Regions from separate parts of the Halomonas sp. BMC6 genome, predicted to be linked through region 2. Evidence: predicted binding sites of a transcription regulator. Region 2 holds the regulator's gene; each other region holds the start of a gene.
The links. Region 2 encodes LexA, which represses DNA repair genes until DNA is damaged. Its sites were predicted from a motif close to TACTGTNTANNTANACAGTA; they were not measured.

Region 1 (4,170 bases), 390 kb from region 2:
CTCGTTGGGATGGAGCTAATTGGGGGCCTCATATTCGTTATCTTAGCGATAAGGATATTCTGGGGACGGTATCTCAGGAAGGTGGCGTACCAACTGGGGCGATTATTGAGCGTGGAAGTAACGCCAATGGAAGCTACACCTTATTTGCAGATGGTTTTATGAGATGTATTAGAACAGACTTTACACTCAGCCAAACCCAATCTCGATATAACGGCACATGGACATTCCCCCGCGCTTTTGTTTCTACTGCACACGTAGACGTTGTGATGGGTTTTAGTAGTGGAGACTTTGATGATACTGCAACCCGAGAGAGAATATCCACTTTAGGGGTGACAGGTGGGAAAACATCTAACGCCACTATAGAGTTATATATGATGTCTGGTTATTCAGTTCCAGCAGGTTCGCAAGTACGTAATTTAACGTTAGTGGCAGAGGGGTACGCATTTTGAAACTAATTCTTAACCTTGACCCTGTTAGCGCCCAGCCCGAAACCACCGCCTCGCTCACGAGCACCGTGTTAACCGTCAACGGCACCGACTACGATCTTTCCGAACTACCCGACGGCGCGACGGCTCAACACCCCGAACTCGGCACCGTGAAGCGCAATGGCAGCGAGTACGAATGCACGATTCGCTTAGGTCACGGCCCCAACGCCCCGCACGAAACACGGTTCCCCGCGCCCATCGCGCTGGAAAACCACTACGGGCCGATTGAGCTACCGCTATATGACGTAGTGCCCGAAGAAGATCAGGAGTCCACCCCATGAGCTGGTTACAAGATGCCGAAGTGACGATGCCTAAAACCCCGGCTGAGTTACTGGCCGAGGCACAAGCGGCAAAGACTAAACAGATTAACGCCGCGTACAGCGAGCAAGCCGAACCGTTGGTGCGCGACTACCCCGAGGTTGAGCAGCAGTCCTGGACAGAGCAAAACCGCGAAGCCCGCGCCTACCTTGAGTGGCACGCGTCACCGCAAGGCGACGCCCCGGCAACGCCAGTGCTCGATAACATTCTGATCGGCCGCAACGGTGAGGACGGCACCGAGACGCTAGCCGAGCTGTCTGAAGCTGTGGTGGGTAATGCGGAGCGGTTTACGCAGTTTCAGCAGCTCACCGGGCGACGGCAACGGTTGGTTAAACAAGTGCGGGCGGCTGAGACGGTGGCAGCGGTAGATGCTATCGAGTGGTAGGGCAGCACAACGCAACTGCACACGGGCCGCGCTAAGCGGTTTTTTTGTGCCTATCGCCAAGGACGGCGAACCATTCCCCATTCGGCGCTCTGATCCCGAGCGCGCCGCCATACGCCCTCAATAACTCTATCTCTCCGCTTCAGTACAAAGGCCATGGTGCCAGGCTGTCTAATGTCGTTATCGTCAAAGCTAAACGTGCCACAGCGACCGCTGTACAGGTAGCCGTCTTGGATCACGTGAAACTCGATGACGCACCTGGGCAGACGCATGGAAGATATTCTCCGCCAGCCCTTTCGCTCAAGCGCCTTTCTCCAGAGCGTGGCCCGGTACCGCGAATCCATCACATCGCCTCGGCAGGATTCCAGCGAATGCGGATATGCTCAGCGGTCTCGTCAAGCGGTACCATGGTGACGTTCTCGACCGTGCCTAGATCCGCCAGTAGTCGCGCCCAATCGTCTGCCGCGTCGTCCGGCTGGCGCTGGATCTCCGTGCAGTTTTCCGACTGAGCGGCCGGGCTATTGATCTTCCGCTTAACGCGCTTGACCAAAGCAGCGTAGGTTTTCTCTGACATCATCGCCTCTCTTTCGCTGGTTATATATACAGTAATTTAGGCGAGTATATCCAGCGCATGGGCGAGCCGTCTACCGGATTGGGTTATGGGTTGGTCGCGTTTTGGTCGCAGACTGCATGCGACCAATGCGCTGTGTGTAACAAGTGTAAACCGCTAAGCGGTTGATTGTTCAGCAAAGCCTTGTGCAAGCGCGGCCCTGCTTAAGTGTGGCAGCGGATTCAAAATCCGCTGCACTCTATTGGCATAGCGGCATCCACTCTCAGACGATACAATCCCATCATTGCAGCGGTAACGTTCAACCGATAGCCAACCTGGGTAACAAGCTGGGTAACGATGAAGCTAGATTCAAGCGATATTGAACCATTTCAATCTGTTAAGCGCTGTAGAGTGTTGATGCTGGATAACTACGACAGCTTCACGTTTAACATCGTCCAGTACCTGGGTGAGCTGGATGCCGAGGTGATGACCTATCGCAACGATGAGATTACCCTGGAGCAGATGTGCGCCCTGGCGCCTACCCATCTGGTGATTTCGCCCGGCCCGTGTACGCCCAACGAGGCGGGCATTTCTCTAGCGGCCATCGAGCATTTTGCGGGCAAACTGCCTATTTTGGGCGTTTGCCTGGGGCATCAAGCCATCGGTCAGGTGTACGGCGGCAAAGTGGTGCGGGCACCCCAGGTGATGCACGGTAAAACCTCAGCCGTGGTACACCGTGGGCAGGGCGTGTTCAGCGGGCTGGAAAACCCGCTGGAAGTGACGCGGTATCACTCATTAGTCGTTGAGCAGGAGAGCCTGCCCGACTGCCTAGAAGTGACCGCCTGGACCGCCGAGGATGACGTAACGCCCGGGCTGATCATGGGCTTTCGCCATCGTACCCTTGATGTGGAAGGGGTACAGTTTCACCCTGAGTCGATACTCACGCGCCAGGGCCATGCGTTATTGGCCAATTTTTTACAACGCGGCTGATCGCCAAATTCATACGCTTTAGGGGCTTTCCTGCTCATGCAAATGCGAGACGCAATTAACGCGGTGATGCGCCGCGATGACCTCTCTTTCAATGCGATGCACGCACTGATGCGCCAGATCATGACCGGCGAAGCCTCCGACGCGCAAATTGGCGGCCTGCTGGTGGGGCTGGCCATGAAAGGCGAAAGCGCTGAAGAGATCAGCGCCGCCGCCCAGGTGATGCGCGATTTAATGAAACGCGTCGAGCTACACACCGAGAACGTGGTGGATATCGTCGGCACCGGCGGCGATGGCGCGAACCTGTTTAATGTGTCCACGGCGTCTAGTTTTGTGGCCGCCGCTGGCGGTGCCCATGTTGCTAAACATGGCAATCGCAGCGTCTCCTCTTCTTCTGGCAGCGCCGATTTATTCGATATTGCCGGCATCTATCTCGATCTCAAGCCTGAACAAGTGGCGCGCTGCATTGAACAGGTAGGCGTGGGCTTTATGTTCGCACCTAACCACCACCCAGCCATGCGCTATGCCATTGGGCCACGGCGGGAAATGGGCGTGCGTACGCTGTTCAATATTCTTGGCCCGCTCACCAACCCCGCCAGTGCGCCCAATCAAGTGCTGGGCGTGTATTCAGCGGAGCTGGTGCCGCTGATGGCCGAAGTATTGCGCAAGCTGGGTAGCCGCCATGTCATGGTGGTGCATTCTGAAGATGGCCTGGATGAAATCTCCCTGGCAGCACCCACTCTGGTGGCAGAGCTAAAAGAGGGCGAGATTACCCAGTACACCATTACGCCGGAATCCCTGGGTATCGAGCGCCAAAGCCTAGCCACCCTCAAAGCGTCCAGCGCGGAAGATAGCCTGCGTTTGGTGAAAGCCGCACTTAGCGGCGAGGGGGCTGCGGCAGATATGGTGGCACTCAACGCCGGGGCGGCGCTTTACTGCGCGGGCGTGGCCGATAGCTTGAAAGAGGGCGTGATGGTGGCCCAGGATGCCCAGGCCTCCAAACTACCGCTTGAGAAGCTCAGAGAGCTTTCGCACTTCACTAGCGTCTTTAAAGGGTAAAACTTCCAATGAGTGACCAGGCAACGCCGACTATTTTAACGCGCATTTTGGCCCGTAAAGACCAGGAAGTCGCTGAGCGCCAGCAAGCCGTATCTGAAGCGGATCTGCTATCGCTAGCGGAGAAGCAGAGTGCGCCCCGTGGCTTTATTGCTGCATTGAATCAGCGTATTGCGGCAGGCGACGCGGCAGTCATCGCCGAGGTGAAAAAAGCCTCGCCCTCTAAAGGCGTGATGCGTGAAGAGTTTCACCCAGCGGATATCGCCAAAAGCTACGCCCAGGGCGGCGCAGCGTGCCTTTCCGTGCTCACCGATGCCGACTTCTTCCAGGGCCATGAGGATTACCTCATTGCCGCTCGCGATGCCTGCGACCTGCCGGTGATCCGTAAAGAC
Region 2 (4,170 bases):
CTAATATCCAGACCGCAGGCGGCCATTTCCATGCCTAACAGCCAGCCGGTATCTTTGGCGAGGTTCAAACCTGCTACTGGGTCGCTGGCGAACAGCTCCCCAAGACGCGCCATGGCGGGCAACCGGGTAACGCCCTGCTTGATTCGCTGGACACGTCCCCCCTCTTGATCGATCCCCAGTAGCAAATCGCCTCTCACACGCCGAATGCTCTCGCACAGCTTGCGAACTTGATAAGCGTCTTCGACGTTACGGGCAAACAGAATCACACCGCCCACGGCGGGATCTTTTAGCAGGCGCTTTTCCGCGTTGGATAACTGTGGCCCTTCTAGGTCAAGCATGACCGGGCCGATGGGTTGCGTCATGGTGGTGAGTCCAACAAAAAAGGGCGCCATTCTAGACTAACCGCTTAGCGTGTCAAAATTCTGGCAGGACGCCGCATCAATGGGCTTAATGAAGCCAAACCGGCGTACCGGGCTGGGCATGGTCGAATAAGAAGTGTAAATCGTCATTGCGCAGGCGTATGCAACCGTGAGAAGCGGCCTCGCCCATGGGCTGGTCCTCGGGGGTACCGTGCAGATAAATATAGCGCCGCTGGGAATCCACGCTCCCTCCGCGGTTCACACCCCGCTCCAACCCGCACAGCCATAGAATGCGCGTCAAAATCCAGTCGCGCGAGGGGTGCGCGGTCGCAAGCTCTGGCGAAAAGACTTCGCCTGTCCAGCGGCGACCACGAAACACGGCGTTATCCGGACAACCGCGGCCAATCGACGCTCGCACATAGTGCCAGCCAAGCGGTGTTTGACCGCTACCCTCTTCCTGCCCCACGCCTGCCAGCCCCGTCGAAATCGCACACTCATGCTGAATGTCGTTCCCTTGCCACCAGCACAGCCTCTGGCGCTGGGTATCGATCTCTATCCAACCCCCGCGTGTTGGCGGCAGCTCAGCTAGCTTGGGCGTTACCATGGTGACCCTCTTCAACCACAGCGGGTAACGGTGCATTCATGGCTGCCACTACGACAGGACGCAGCCGTCGCACCAAATCACGCACCGTGACCTGCTCTTGATAATCCTTGGCAGCAATATCGCGCAGTGCATCCAGCCCTGACAGCGTGAATATTACCGTTCCTAACATAAAGTGTAGCCGCCAGAAGCGCTCGGCGTCCGGCAGATCCGGCGTCGCTTTGCGCACTAGCTCCGTAAAACGGGTGAACACATCACCATACTGCTGCTGGATGTAACGCCTCAAATGTCCCTGCGCTTGGCTGTAGGCCAACCCTAGCAGTCGCATGAACACTTTTAAGCTATTGCGCTCGGCTGGAACGGCGAGCACCGTAGTCGCCATGGTTTCCAGCAACACTTCTAGGGGAATCGGCTGGCCCTGGTAGTGCGCCTCTAGTTCATCCAGTGCGGTATGAAAGCGCGCCGAGAACGGATCAAGATAGCGGGCGAACACCGCTTGAATCAGCGCCTTTTTGGACCCAAAGTGGTAATTCACGGCGGCCAAATTGACCCGCGCCTTGCTAGTGATATTGCGCAGCGACGTCTCGGCAAAGCCTCGCTCTGCAAATAGCACCTCTGCCGTATCCAAAATACGCGTTACCGTATCCGACCGGGCCATAACGCCCTCCAAAAAACAGGTGTTTTAAACAACGCTGAATACTATGCCATTCGCTTTGCTGGCTCAATCTCTTATCCAATTCGTGCCTAGTCATTGACGGGTTTCATGTTTGTCTAGCTTTCGTGGTCCTCGCCATGTACTGGACAGAGCAACATACTGTATACTTAACCACATACTGATTAAGCCGACATGTAGCTACTGTCTTTTCACTGTTTTGGAGTTTGGTATGTCGCGTCCACTCACAGCACGTCAGCAGCACGTATTTGATTTCATCGTTAAGACCATGGGTGAGCTGGGTTATCCGCCAACGCGCGCCGAAATCGCCAAAGCGCTTGGCTTCCGCTCTCCCAATGCAGCGGAAGAGCACCTGCGCGCGTTAGAGCGCAAGGGGGCCATTCGCATTATTCGTAATACGTCCCGTGGGATCCGCCTGCCTAATCAAGAGCCGCTGGAACCTGCCGATACGCCAGCCCCTGCCACAGCATCGGTCGCCGCTGACCCTCTCCCCAACGGATTGCCCGTGATTGGTGAAGTGGCCGCTGGCAGCCCGATTCTGGCCGCCGAGCACATTGACCGTTACTGCCCGTTGCCTGCCGAGTACTTCACGCCCAAGGCCGATTATTTATTGCGGGTACGCGGCCTCTCCATGAAAGATGTCGGCATTTTGGAAGGCGACTTACTGGCCGTTCACCGTACCGACCGCGTGCGGGATGGTCAGATCGTGGTAGCACGACTAGAAGACGAAGTCACGGTCAAGCGTTTTAAACGCCAGGGGCATCAAGTGACGTTGATTGCCGAGAACGCCGACTTTGCCCCCATCGAGATCGATCTGCGCACGCAGCAACTGGATATCGAAGGCGTCGGCGTTGGGGTAATTCGTGGAGGCAACGGTCAGGCACTGGGCTGATCCTCACCGACGCTCTGCATACACTCGCCTGCGTTACTGGGAGTCGATATAACGGTGGTCATTGAACGTGGCCACCCAGTTCGGATGGTAGACCAGCAGGATGCTGAGCAGCATCCCCGTAATGAAGGCCTCGGAAGGCATCAGCAGCGGTAAAAAGCGGGCATACTCTTGAGCCAGATACACGGCTTCAGGGTCAGTGCCCGCCATGAGGATGAGCGCCACCGCCGACAGTCCACCCCCCAATGTCGACAGCGCCGCACCAAAAAAGCCGCAGGCAAACAGAAAGACCATCAAATTATCCGGCAGCCGGCGATCAACCAGCCGCCACACTACGCCTGTCACCATGGCAGGTACGATGCCGGTGACCAGCACGTTTGCCCCCAGCAGGGCCCAGTCGTTTCGTCCAATCGCCACCATGGCAACGTTGATCATCAGGTTGCTGATAAGCGCTAACGGCATTTTGAATACCAGCGTCATCAGCACCGTAAAGACCAAATGCAGCGTCAGCCAATCCACCGCTTGCGCGCGTAGCTGCCAAAACAGCATGACGATCAGGGTTGCGGCCAGCCAGCGGTGCTGAAGCGCCGGATCATCCAGAAGAGGTTGCCAGGGGCGCAGCCAAACGCACCAGCCCATCACACCCAGTGACAACAACCCACTCATCACGAGCGCCCACGGTGCCAATACGCTTTGTGCAAAGGACATAGCGCCCCCAGAATCGATTAACTAAAGACGACCGTCTTATTGCCGTGGATGAGTACGCGATCTTCCAAGTGCCAACGCAAGCCGCGAGCCAGCACCGCTTTCTCCACGTCGCGACCAAACCGAACGAGGTCGGTAGGCGTATGACAGTGGCTGACCCGATGAATGTCTTGCTCGATGATCGGCCCGGCGTCCAGCTCTTCGGTCACGTAGTGGCATGTCGCACCGATCAGCTTCACGCCCCGCTCATAGGCTTGATGGTAGGGCTTGGCACCGGCAAACGACGGCAGGAAGCTGTGGTGGATGTTGATGACTCGACCTGCATAGCGCTCGCACAGCGAGGGCGGCAGTATTTGCATATAGCGGGCCAGCACGACACAGTCTGCACGGGCCGCGTCGATCCGCTCTTGCACCTGATCGAACGCCAGCTGTTTGTTGGCAGGATCGACCGGCACATGATGGTAGGGAATACCGTACCACTCGGTGAGCGAACGCATATCGTCATGGTTGGAAATCACGCCGACGATATCGCAATCCAACTCCCCTGCCTGCCAGCGGTAGAGCAAGTCGACCAAACAGTGAGACTCTCGGGATACCATCAACACCACGCGGCGGCGTTTCTCGGTATCGACCAGCGACCACTGCATATCGAACTCCGCAGCGACGGGTTCGAACGCGGTACGCAGCGCCTCTGCCGACATGCCGAGTGAGTCCGCCAGAATTTCATAACGCATGAAAAAGCGGCCAGTCTCTAAATCCGAGTGCTGGCTTGCCTCGGTAATGGAACCACCCTGCTGAGCAATAAAGCTTGAGACACGCGCCACAATGCCCACTTGGTCTGGGCAGGAAACAACTAACCGGTAATAATGAGACATCACAAACACTCTTAACGTATTTAACGGCACGCTCGCCAAGCACCTGCCGGGCGGCAGGTAAACTCTGT
Region 3 (4,170 bases), 1.3 Mb from region 2:
GCTCGGCGATGGCGTTTTCGATGGCCTGTTTCTCGTCATCGGTCGCCTTGTCGCCCGCCTCTTGAACGGTCTTGCGAGTGGCGTGAATCATGCCGTCCGCTTGGTTACGCAGCTGCACCAGCGCTTCGAACTTTTTATCTTCGTCCGCGTGGGCTTCAGCGTCGCGTACCATTTGCTCGATCTCTTCATCGGAGAGGCCGCTGGACGCTTTGATGACGATGGACTGCTCTTTGCCGGTCGCCTTGTCTTTGGCAGATACGTTCAGGATACCGTTGGCATCGAGGTCGAACGCCACTTCGATCTGCGGTACACCACGCGGTGCCGGCGGAATGTCGGCGAGGTCGAAGCGACCCAGCGACTTGTTCTGCGACACTTGCTTACGCTCACCCTGGACGACGTGAATGGTCACGGCGGTCTGGTTGTCATCCGCGGTCGAGAAGGTTTGGGTCTTCTTGGTCGGGATGGTGGTGTTCTTGTCGATCAGCGGCGTCATCACGCCACCCAGGGTTTCGATACCCAGGGTCAGCGGGGTCACGTCAAGCAGCAGTACGTCTTTAACGTCGCCACCCAGAACACCGCCCTGAATCGCAGCACCCACGGCCACTGCTTCGTCCGGGTTCACGTCTTTACGCGCTTCTTTACCGAAGAAGTCTGCCGCTTTCTTCTGAACCATCGGCATACGGGTCTGACCGCCGACCAGAATCACTTCGTCGATTTCAGACGCGGACAGGCCTGCATCTTTCAGCGCCATTTTGCACGGCTCGAGCGAACGCTGAACCAGGTCTTCGACCAGCGACTCCAGTTTGGCACGGGTCACCTTCACGTTGAGGTGTTTCGGGCCAGTGTTGTCGGCGGTGATGTACGGCAGGTTCACGTCGGTCTGCTGCGCACTGGAAAGCTCGATCTTGGCTTTCTCGGCGGCTTCTTTCAGACGCTGCATGGCCAGATTGTCGCCAGACAGATCGATACCGCTGTCCGACTTGAACTGGTCGACCAGATAGTTGATCAGCGCCAAATCGAAATCTTCACCACCCAGGAAGGTGTCGCCGTTGGTCGCCAACACTTCGAACTGCGTTTCGCCATCAACGTCGGCCACTTCGATGATGGAGATATCGAAGGTACCGCCACCCAGATCGTACACCGCGATGGTTTTATCACCACGGGATTTGTCCATGCCGTAGGCAAGCGCTGCGGCGGTCGGCTCGTTGATGATGCGCTTGACGTCCAGACCGGCAATGCGGCCCGCATCTTTAGTAGCCTGACGCTGGCTGTCGTTGAAGTAGGCCGGTACGGTGATGACCGCTTCGGTGACCGCTTCGCCGAGATAGTCTTCGGCGGTCTTCTTCATTTTCTTCAGCACTTCCGCGCTTACCTGCGGCGGTGCCATTTTTTTGCCTTTCACTTCTACCCATGCATCGCCGTTATCGGCTTCAGCGATTTTGTAGGGCACCATCTTGATGTCTTTTTGAACGACGTCGTCTTTGAAGCGGCGGCCGATCAGACGCTTGATGGCGTAAAGGGTGTTTTCCGGGTTGGTCACGGCCTGGCGCTTGGCGGCCTGGCCTACCAGGGTTTCGCCGTCGTCGGTGTAGGCAATGATGGAAGGCGTGGTACGACCGCCTTCGGCGTTTTCAATGACTTTAGCGCTGTCACCATCGAGCACGGCCACACAAGAGTTAGTGGTGCCCAGGTCGATACCAATAATGCGTCCCATAGCAAAAACCTCGAATTCGGTTGAAACAAAACTGATGTTTTACGCCGCTGTTACTTACTTGGCGTCTGCGGGTTTTCCCGCGGGTTGCCCTTTATTTGGGGGCCGCTTGCAGCATTTCAAGGGCTTTTTTTACTGCAATGCGTCAACGCGGCTTAATTCGCTTTTTGGCTGACCACGACCATGGCAGGGCGCACGAGGCGGCCGTTCAGCAGATAGCCCTTCTGCATCACATCCATCACAGTGTTGGGGTCGAGCTCTGGGTTCGGCACCATCGCCATGGCTTCATGCACCTGTGGGTCGAAGGGCTCGCCCTGGGGCTCGATGCTTTCGACGCCAAACTTGCTCAGCACGTCTAGCTGCATCTTGAGGGTCATGGAGACACCTTCACGATGCACGTCGGACGCGTCATCCTGCATGCTTTCCAAGGCTTTCTCAAGGCTATCCACCACGGGCAGCAGCTCTTTGACGAACTTCTCCAGGGCAAACTTGCGCGCTTTTTCGGCTTCTTGCTCCGCCCGGCGGCGAACGTTTTGAGCTTCGGCAGCGGCGCGCAGCGCTTGGTCTTTGGCTTCCGCTAGGCTCTGCTCCAGCTCTTCTACCTGGGCGGCCAACACGTCGGCTTCGGGGCTGCCGGCGCTGCCTTCCAGCGGCGCATCGTCATCGATCAGCCCTTCCAGTTCGCCTTCCACCAACCGCTCCTCGGCAGATTGGTCGGTGACCTCTGCTTCCTGCTCTTGGCGTGCCAGCTCATCTTCCAACGGGGTTTGCGGTTCTTTTGCCATGCCTTGCTCCTGAAATAAGTAACGGTGCCGGTGGCGGCCACCTGAGTTAAGTAGCGGGTGTTAACCACGTATGCAGCCTATATGGGGGCCATAAAAGCCATCTCAAGAGGGGCATTGAAGTGAGTTATCGACTACTGTATAAAACAACAATTATTGGATAAGTATCCAGCTTCTGTGCCGCACCGCCTCAGGAGGCCTTATGCTTACGCAGCTAGCGATCCAAGACTACGCGATCGTTGATCGTCTCGAACTCGACCTGACCCGGGGCATGACCGCCATTACGGGCGAAACTGGGGCGGGTAAATCCATTCTGTTGGGTGCCCTGGGGCTCTGCCTGGGCGAGCGCGCCGATGCGGGTAGCGTGCGCCACGGCTGCGAGCGAACCGATCTCTCCGCCCGTTTCGATATTCAGCATCTGCCCGCCGCTACCGAATGGCTGGTGGCCCGCGAACTGCCCGCCGACGAGTGCCTGCTGCGCCGCGTGGTCACTGCCAACGGCCGCTCCAAGGCGTGGATCAACGGCCACCCGGCGACCATTGCCGATTTGAAATCCCTTGGCGAACAGTTGATTCAGATTCATGGCCAGCATGCCCACCAAGCCTTGATGCGGGAAGAGACGCACTTGGCGCTACTGGATGATTACGCCGGACTTCGCGAACGCAGCCAGCAGCTCGCCGAGACGTTCCGCGAGTGGCGCAGCGCTCGCCGTCGGCTGAAAAAACTCAGTGAAGAGGGCAGCGAAGTCGAGGCCAAACGCCAACTGCTGCGCTATCAAGTCGAGGAGCTGGATCAGCTAGGCCTTGCCGAAGGCGAGCTGCAAACCTTGGAAGAGGAACAGCACACCCTGGCCCACGCCGAAGAGACCCTGCGTGAAACCCAGTTTGCCGCCGACTGCTGCGAAAGCGATGAAGGGGGCGCCCTGTCGCTTCTCAACCAAGCCTACGCCCACCTGAGCGCGCTGCCCGGCAGCGATAAGGGCACGCTTGCCAACACGCTTACCATGTTGAGCGATGCACGCATTCAAGTCGAAGAAGCCGCCAGTGAGCTGCACCGACTGGCCAGTACTACCGAACTGGACCCAGAGCGGCTGGCGTGGGTAGAGGAGCGGATGGGCGACGTACACCGCATTGCCCGTAAGCACCACGTCGCTCCCGAAGAGATTTGTGCGCTGCATGCCCAACTCAAACAGGAAGTGGCGCAGCTCGAAGCCAGCGATGACGATCTAGAAGCCCTCAGCAGCCAAGTGGCCGAGTACCGCGAGCGTTACCGCAGCGAGGCCAAGCAGCTCACCGAAGCACGTCAGAAGGCCGCCGTGCGTCTGGGCAAAGAGGTACAGCAGCAGTTGGCCTTCTTGGCCATGGGCAAAGCACGCTTCGAAGTGGACGTCACCCCGCGCGAAACGCCTTCCCCCGAGGGCTTGGACCACGTGCAATTCCTGATCAGCGCTAATCCGGGCCAACCCGCCCGGCCGCTCACCAAAGTCGCTTCCGGGGGCGAGCTGTCGCGCATCAGCTTGGCCATTCAAGTGGTGGCGGCGTCGCATTCGACGATTCCGAGCCTCGTCTTCGATGAAGTGGACGTGGGTATTTCTGGGGCAACGGCGGAAATCGTCGGCCAACTGCTGCGGAAGCTGGGGGAAAACGGTCAGGTGATGACCGTGACCCACCTGCCTCA

Region 1: the regulator LexA is predicted to act here: its motif matches at 1,774-1,793, upstream of AB6K10_RS09780 (DUF1654 domain-containing protein).
Region 3: the regulator LexA is predicted to act here: its motif matches at 2,629-2,648, upstream of recN (DNA repair protein RecN).

What each region holds. Positions count from the first base shown of each region.
Region 1 is NZ_CAXNSH010000001.1:2,025,721-2,029,890, forward strand. It holds gene AB6K10_RS09765 (hypothetical protein) at 1-449, shown strand, start outside; gene AB6K10_RS09770 (hypothetical protein) at 446-766, shown strand; gene AB6K10_RS09775 (hypothetical protein) at 763-1,188, shown strand; gene AB6K10_RS09780 (DUF1654 domain-containing protein) at 1,529-1,762, opposite strand; gene AB6K10_RS09785 (aminodeoxychorismate/anthranilate synthase component II) at 2,153-2,725, shown strand; gene trpD (anthranilate phosphoribosyltransferase) at 2,762-3,781, shown strand; gene trpC (indole-3-glycerol phosphate synthase TrpC) at 3,790-4,170, shown strand, end outside.
Region 2 is NZ_CAXNSH010000001.1:2,411,071-2,415,240, reverse strand. It holds gene nagZ (beta-N-acetylhexosaminidase) at 1-362, opposite strand, end outside; gene AB6K10_RS11590 (L,D-transpeptidase) at 448-963, opposite strand; gene AB6K10_RS11585 (TetR/AcrR family transcriptional regulator) at 941-1,618, opposite strand; gene lexA (transcriptional repressor LexA) at 1,845-2,525, shown strand; gene AB6K10_RS11575 (energy-coupling factor ABC transporter permease) at 2,559-3,230, opposite strand; gene purU (formyltetrahydrofolate deformylase) at 3,248-4,102, opposite strand.
Region 3 is NZ_CAXNSH010000001.1:1,090,009-1,094,178, reverse strand. It holds gene dnaK (molecular chaperone DnaK) at 1-1,714, opposite strand, end outside; gene grpE (nucleotide exchange factor GrpE) at 1,867-2,496, opposite strand; gene recN (DNA repair protein RecN) at 2,696-4,170, shown strand, end outside.